Linked DNA regions of Prochlorococcus marinus XMU1411. The protein of the gene in region 1 interacts with the protein of each later gene in a pairwise test. Links are inferred from orthologs where the notes say so. Each region holds a gene or a part of one and is shown in the gene's direction. Other genes may lie near its edges. The genes, in order: HA145_RS02060 and ftsZ.

What was found.
Region 2: the proteins of HA145_RS02060 (region 1) and ftsZ interact in binary tests that used the Bacillus subtilis proteins (3 or more experiments, as listed by UniProt). The link is inferred for Prochlorococcus marinus XMU1411 from one-to-one orthologs.

What each region holds. Positions count from the first base shown.
Region 1 is NZ_JAAORI010000003.1:64,875-68,013, forward strand. The notes cover bases 104-2,908. They hold HA145_RS02060 (cell division protein SepF), read left to right. Parts: upstream 104-1,120; coding sequence 1,121-1,696; downstream 1,697-2,908. Other genes in these bases: HA145_RS02050 (PII-interacting protein PipX family protein), read left to right, coding at 104-335; HA145_RS02055 (YggS family pyridoxal phosphate-dependent enzyme), read left to right, coding at 338-973; proC (pyrroline-5-carboxylate reductase), read left to right, coding at 1,704-2,516; HA145_RS02070 (glycosyltransferase family 4 protein), read right to left, coding at 2,513-2,908. In the rest of the region: HA145_RS02045 (energy-coupling factor transporter transmembrane component T family protein), read left to right, coding at 1-50; more of HA145_RS02050, read left to right, coding at 69-103; more of HA145_RS02070, read right to left, coding at 2,909-3,139. UniProt on the Bacillus subtilis protein: Cell division protein that is part of the divisome complex and is recruited early to the Z-ring. Probably stimulates Z-ring formation, perhaps through the cross-linking of FtsZ protofilaments. Its function overlaps with FtsA.
Region 2 is NZ_JAAORI010000004.1:256,681-259,798, forward strand. Bases 258-3,041 are described here. They hold ftsZ (cell division protein FtsZ), read left to right. Parts: upstream 258-983; coding sequence 984-2,099; downstream 2,100-3,041. Other genes in these bases: HA145_RS07415 (cell division protein FtsQ/DivIB), read left to right, coding at 258-803; panB (3-methyl-2-oxobutanoate hydroxymethyltransferase), read left to right, coding at 2,260-3,033; hemW (radical SAM family heme chaperone HemW), read right to left, coding at 3,026-3,041. Outside these bases: HA145_RS07410 (hypothetical protein), read left to right, coding at 1-87; more of HA145_RS07415, read left to right, coding at 84-257; more of hemW, read right to left, coding at 3,042-3,118. UniProt on the Bacillus subtilis protein: Essential cell division protein that forms a contractile ring structure (Z ring) at the future cell division site. The regulation of the ring assembly controls the timing and the location of cell division.

The sequences.
Region 1 (3,139 bases):
GTTTTATTTGCATAGCAATTTTTCTTAGAAAACTGTATGGTGCATTATAAATAACAAAAAAATTAAGTTTGATTTCTGAGCGTTATTTAAACCACCCAACTTTTGGTATGTTGTACCAAGTCTCTACTGGAAATGATGGAAGAGATATTTATGCAACTTTGTATGCACAAAAAATGTTTTTTTTGGTTGAAGTTAGACAGAGAGAAGTTGTTTTTGAAGTCATACCTTATTTAGATGCCCGTAATCAGTCCGAATTAAACCTTCAAAAAGCTAGAAGAAATGGATCTGAAGAGCTACATAAATGGGAGAATTTATTCAACCAAACTTTCTTATAAAGGTGAATCCTTCAAATTATTTAAGAATAAAAAATAAAATACCATCAAATGTAAATATTCTTGCTGTAAGTAAAGGATTTAAAAGTCAAGAAATCAAGACTATTCAAAATATGGGTCAAATTGACTTTGGTGAGAGTAAGTTTCAAGAGGCTTTTGAGAAGCAATTAATTTTAAAAGATCTTAAACAAATTAAGTGGCACTTTATTGGAAGAATACAAAGTAATAAAATAAGAAAAATAGTGCAAAATTTTAAATATATTCATTCAGTAGATTCATTTGAAAAGTTACAAAAGATTTCTCATATTTCATGTGAAGAGAAGAAAAATCCATTAATAATGTTGCAGATTAAGTTGAGTGATGACCCTACTAAAGGAGGTTTTAAACCTGAACTTTTAAAATCGAAATGGGGAGAAATTCAAGAATTGAAAAATGTCATATTATCAGGTTTGATGACTATTAATCCTAAAGGGCTTAGTTCTAAGGAAAATTTAGAATTGTTCAAAAAATGTCGCTCTCTCGCTGATGCACTTCAACTTCAAGATTGTTCAATGGGAATGTCTGGAGATTGGGAGGAGGCTATTGAAGCTGGATCTACTTGGTTAAGATTAGGATCATTGATTTTTGGAAATAGATCCTAATTAATTTTTTTATAAAAATCTTATCTATAAACTTGCAGTTAAGTATAAGTAACGTTATTTAAGTATAGGTAGTTTATTCATTTAAAAAATGAATCTATTACTTGGGGTTCTTAAACCTTAGTAATCAATTTAATGAGGATTTAAAAGGTGTCACTTATTTCTAGATTAAAGGCAGTTGTCGCGGGGGATGAGTATCTCGATGATGATTTTGATGAATTGGATTATCCATTAGAGGATGAATTAAATGATATTAATGATTTAAAACAAAAATCAAGAAATTCAAATGCTCTAGCAAATGCAAACCCATTCGATTTTATGAATAACAACAGATCATCAAAAGTTGTTGGAATGCCTGGGATCTCAAATTCATCCTCAGAAGTCAGCTTAATGGAACCAAGAAGTTTTGAAGAGATGCCTCAAGCTATTCAAGCATTAAGAGAGAGAAAAACTGTGATTCTCAATTTAACTATGATGGATCCAGATCAAGCACAAAGAGCAGTTGATTTTATAGCTGGAGGGACATATGCAATTGATGGACACCAAGAAAGAGTGGGTGAAAGTATTTTTCTTTTTGCCCCAAGTTGTGTAAATGTAACTTGTTCTTCCCCAGATGAAGCTTCTCCTTCTTCTGGACCTACAGAAAATACTCCAAAATATAGTATGGGAATTAACACGACACCTGAACCCGCATGGGGTAATTCTAAATTAAGTGCTTTTTCATGATTAATCTGTGACTGTTAAAATTGCGATTATTGGTTTTGGAAATATTGCAAAAGCTATAATAACTCCATTATTAGAAAAAAAATTTATAAAGCCAGAGGATGTTTATTGTGTTGTAAATTCAGAAAAAAGTTTAAAAAATATAAAAAAAAATTATAGGTTTAACATAAATGTCTTTGAATCTAGATCAAAAGACTCAAAAATAATTTGGGACTGTCAAGTTAAACTTCTTTCTGTAAAACCACAGCACTTTGAAGATATAATTGAGGCGGATAATTTAAAAAGTAAGGATAATTTATTAATTTCAATTCTTGCGGGAGTCTCAATAAATAAACTTACTAAAAAATTCCCTAATCATAAATGTGTGAGGGTCGTTACAAATTTACCAATAACTGTTGGCAAGGGTTTAACTGGAATTGCTTGGGGTGAGAAAATCACAAAAGATCATAAACAAGTTACAAAACAATTATTCGAAGATACAAGTAAGATTTACGAATTTACAGAAGATTACCTTGATATATTTTTAGCTTTAACCTCATCAGGGCCTGCAATTATTGCTTTGATTGTAGAAGCATTAAGTGATGGAGGTTTAAGTGGTGGATTACCTAAAGTACTTTCAGAAGAACTTGTCAAAGAGATGATACTTGGGACCATTGATTTATTAAAAGAAAAGAAACTAACTACTTCCGAACTTAAAAATTTAGTTACTTCTCCAGGGGGAACAACTATTTCTGCTTTAAGGGTTTTAGAAAAAAAAAGTATGAGGTCAGCTCTAATTGAATCAATAGTTGCAGCTAGTAATAGAAGCAAAGAGTTTGGTTAGTTTTTGAAATGATCTTTTAAGTCCATGTAAACTTTCTCAAGCAAATTTATATTTTGAGAAATTGTATATCTCTCAAGTACTCGATCTCTTGCTTTTCTTCCAAGATCTTTTGTAAATGAAGGATGTTCTATTAAAATTGGGAATATAGTTTTTAGCTGCTTAGCTACATTATCAGTTGATATTACTATACCTGCTCCTTTATCTAAAACTTCACCATCAGCGCCAGCATCTGTGGCTACGCATGCCGTGCCAGTAGACATTGCCTCTAAAAGTGATAATGACAAACCTTCTACTAAGCTTGGTAAGAAAAATACCTCTGCTATTTGCATTATCGCTACCCTAGTTTCTAAATCTAACTCGGCACCCCACCAAATTAATTTATCAATACTAAGGTTAGAAAAACTATTTTCAAGTGTTGGCTTCATTGGGCCATCTCCAACAATAACTAATTTGCAATTATTGTTTTTTGTTTGGCGCCAAGAACGTAAAAGTGCTTCGATATTTTTTTCATTGGCAATTCTTCCCATATATAAAAAGATCCTTTCATGTCCAAGTTTGTTTTTAACCCGATCATATTTTTTATTTTTTTCGCAAAAAGGTTTCCAAATATTTTCATCAACGCC
Region 2 (3,118 bases), on another replicon or contig:
AAAGAGATGGATGTACCATTTTCAGATGCAGAACAGGCAAGAGCATGGATGGAGCAATTGATGGAAAAAGCTCGATGTGATTTGTGAAAAACCCAAAAAAAATTAAAAATAAATTCTCTTTATTTCTAATTTTATTTACCACAAGTTTAATAAGCCTAAAAACCCTAAAAGAGGTCAATATAAGCGACATTAGGATCTCTGGTAGTAAATTATTATCACAGAATGATTTAGTGAAAAATTCATCTTTAAAATTGCCAATCAGGTTAATTTTTATTAGAACTAATTTTTTAGAAAAAGAGTTAAAGCAAAATTTGTCGCTCAAGCATGTTTCAGTAAGCAGACATATATTTCCCTTTGGTTTGAAAGTTTTTGTTAATACTAGAACTCCGATAGCTTACGGCGAAAAAATATTTAATGATGAAAAAATATTAGGTTTTATTGATAAAGATGGGGTTTTTATCAAAAAACAAAATGCAGACAATACAAAATTTACCGATTTAACTGTACGAGTTTTTGGTTGGAAAAGAAAATTTAAAAAAGTATTATCTGAAATTTTAATTTCACGAGAGAAATATGAATTTGAGGTCGTAAAAATAACTTTTTCACCCAGTGGATTTCTAACTGTTGAGGAAAAAGATTTAAAAACAATATTTTTAGGATTTAACCCTAATTTAATCACTTATCAATTACAGATAATCAATAATCTAAAAAATGAATACAAGAAAAATAACTTTTCTGAAAAAATTGATAATATTGATCTTACTGATCCAAATAAACCAAAAATAAAAGTGTTCAAACCCTAATATTTGAGATTTGATTTTGAATAATTTTTTTTAATTATTGTAGTGTTGATGTGGGTTAAGCATATAAAACAAAATATTTAATAAATAAATATTTTAAGGTTTTTCCTCAACAAATTCCTACAGATGAGCTTAGTAAGTTCATAATGCACCCAATACTAGTATTAGATCCCTAATTAAGAGATGAGCTTCGGTAACAATCCAAACTTTGATCAATCGAGAGAAATCCTTCCAAGCCAAAACGCCAAAATAGAAGTAATTGGTGTAGGCGGAGGCGGAAGTAACGCTGTAAACAGAATGATTGATAGTAATCTTGAAGGCGTTTCATTCAGAGTTCTCAATACTGATGCTCAAGCCTTACTACAGTCATCTGCTCAAAGGAGAGTCCAATTAGGTCAAAACTTAACAAGAGGACTAGGAGCTGGAGGTAATCCAAGTATCGGTCAAAAGGCCGCAGAAGAATCCAGAGATGAGCTGCAACAATCATTAGAGGGTGCTGACTTGGTTTTTATAGCAGCTGGAATGGGTGGAGGTACTGGGACGGGAGCAGCCCCAGTTGTCGCTGAAGTAGCAAAGCAAAGCGGTGCATTAACAATTGGCATAGTAACTAAACCCTTTTCTTTCGAAGGGAAAAGGAGAATGCGTCAAGCAGAAGAAGGAATTGCAAGGTTGGCAGAAAATGTTGATACTCTTATTGTCATCCCTAACGATCGGTTAAAAGAGGTTTCATCGGGCGCCTCTATTCAAGAAGCATTTAGGAATGCAGATGATGTTCTAAGAATGGGAGTCCAAGGTATAAGTGAAGTAATAACCCGCCCAGGCGAGGTTAATCTTGACTTTGCTGATGTCAGATCAGTCATGACAGAAGCTGGTACAGCTCTTCTTGGGGTAGGTATTGGTTCTGGCAGATCACGAGCGATAGAGGCTGCTCAAGCAGCAATTAATAGTCCATTATTAGAAGCAGGAAGGATTGATGGTGCAAAAGGTTGCCTTGTGAATATCACTGGAGGGAGAGATTTAACCCTTGATGATGTGAACTCAGTAGGAGAAGTTATTAGCGATGTTGTAGATCAGGATGCGAATATAATCGTTGGTCAAGCAGTGAACGAAGACATGGATGGTGAGATACAAGTCACCGTAATTGCAACTGGCTTTGATACAAACCAACCATTGAAGCAACAAAGAATAAGAAATAGATTATCAAATCAATCTTTTTATAGTGATTCGAACAACAAAGATACTGGAGCGAGTATTCCAGAATTTTTGAAATTAAGGCAGAATAAAAAAGATATAAATTAAAAGTTAAATTAAACTAAGGTGACTCGGTTATCTCGCCTGCCTCAAGCATCCCTTGTGGCTGCTACCTTCCGGTCCTGACCAGGTTTAGGCGTTAAAACCGCGAAAGGCCGAGTCAGTATTATATTAGCAATTCTTGATTAAAAAAGATACATAAATTCTCATGTTGCCTTCAGATCTCATCAAATATAAAGAGAAATCTCAAAAGATTATTGCATTAACTGCATGGGACTCAATATCTGGATCTATTGCAGAACAAGCTAATGTTGATCTTGTTTTAGTTGGAGATTCACTAGCAATGGTGTGTTTAGGATACAAATCCACATTGCCGTTAACTTTAGAAAACATAATCTACCACACTAATGCTGTATCAAGAGGGTTCAAAAAAGGAATTGAAGAACAACCTTTGGTGGTATCAGACATGCCTTTTTTGACTTATCAATGCGGAGATGATAAAGCTGTAGAGTATGCAGGAAAAATAATTCAAAGTACTTATGCAAAAGCTGTAAAGGTCGAAGGAGCTGAGCCAGAAATACAAAAAGTTATTTCAAGGTTAATTAGAATGGGAATCCCTGTTATGGGGCATATAGGACTTACACCACAAAGCTATTTAAATCTTGGATTAAAAAAACAAGGCGAGAGCTTAGAAAGCCAAGAAAAAATCAAAAGAGAAGCTTCGATACTAGAAAATTTAGGGTGTTTTTCAATAGTTCTTGAACATATTCCTGAGTTACTTGCTAAAGAAATACAAAACGACTTAAAAATTCCCACAATAGGTATCGGTGCAGGTAAATATTGCGATGGGCAAGTAAGAGTTACTGCTGATTTGCTGGGTCTCAGTGATGACCAACCACCATTTTGCCAACCCATTATTCAAGGGAAGAAATTATTTAAAGATAAATTAAAAGAATGGATAGAATCTGAAAGACTTAACTAATCTCATCCCACCATTTGAACATAGAAATAAGAATTTGATTGCTAAGCTCCATACCTTTTGGATTACTTAAAAAGAACCTATAACC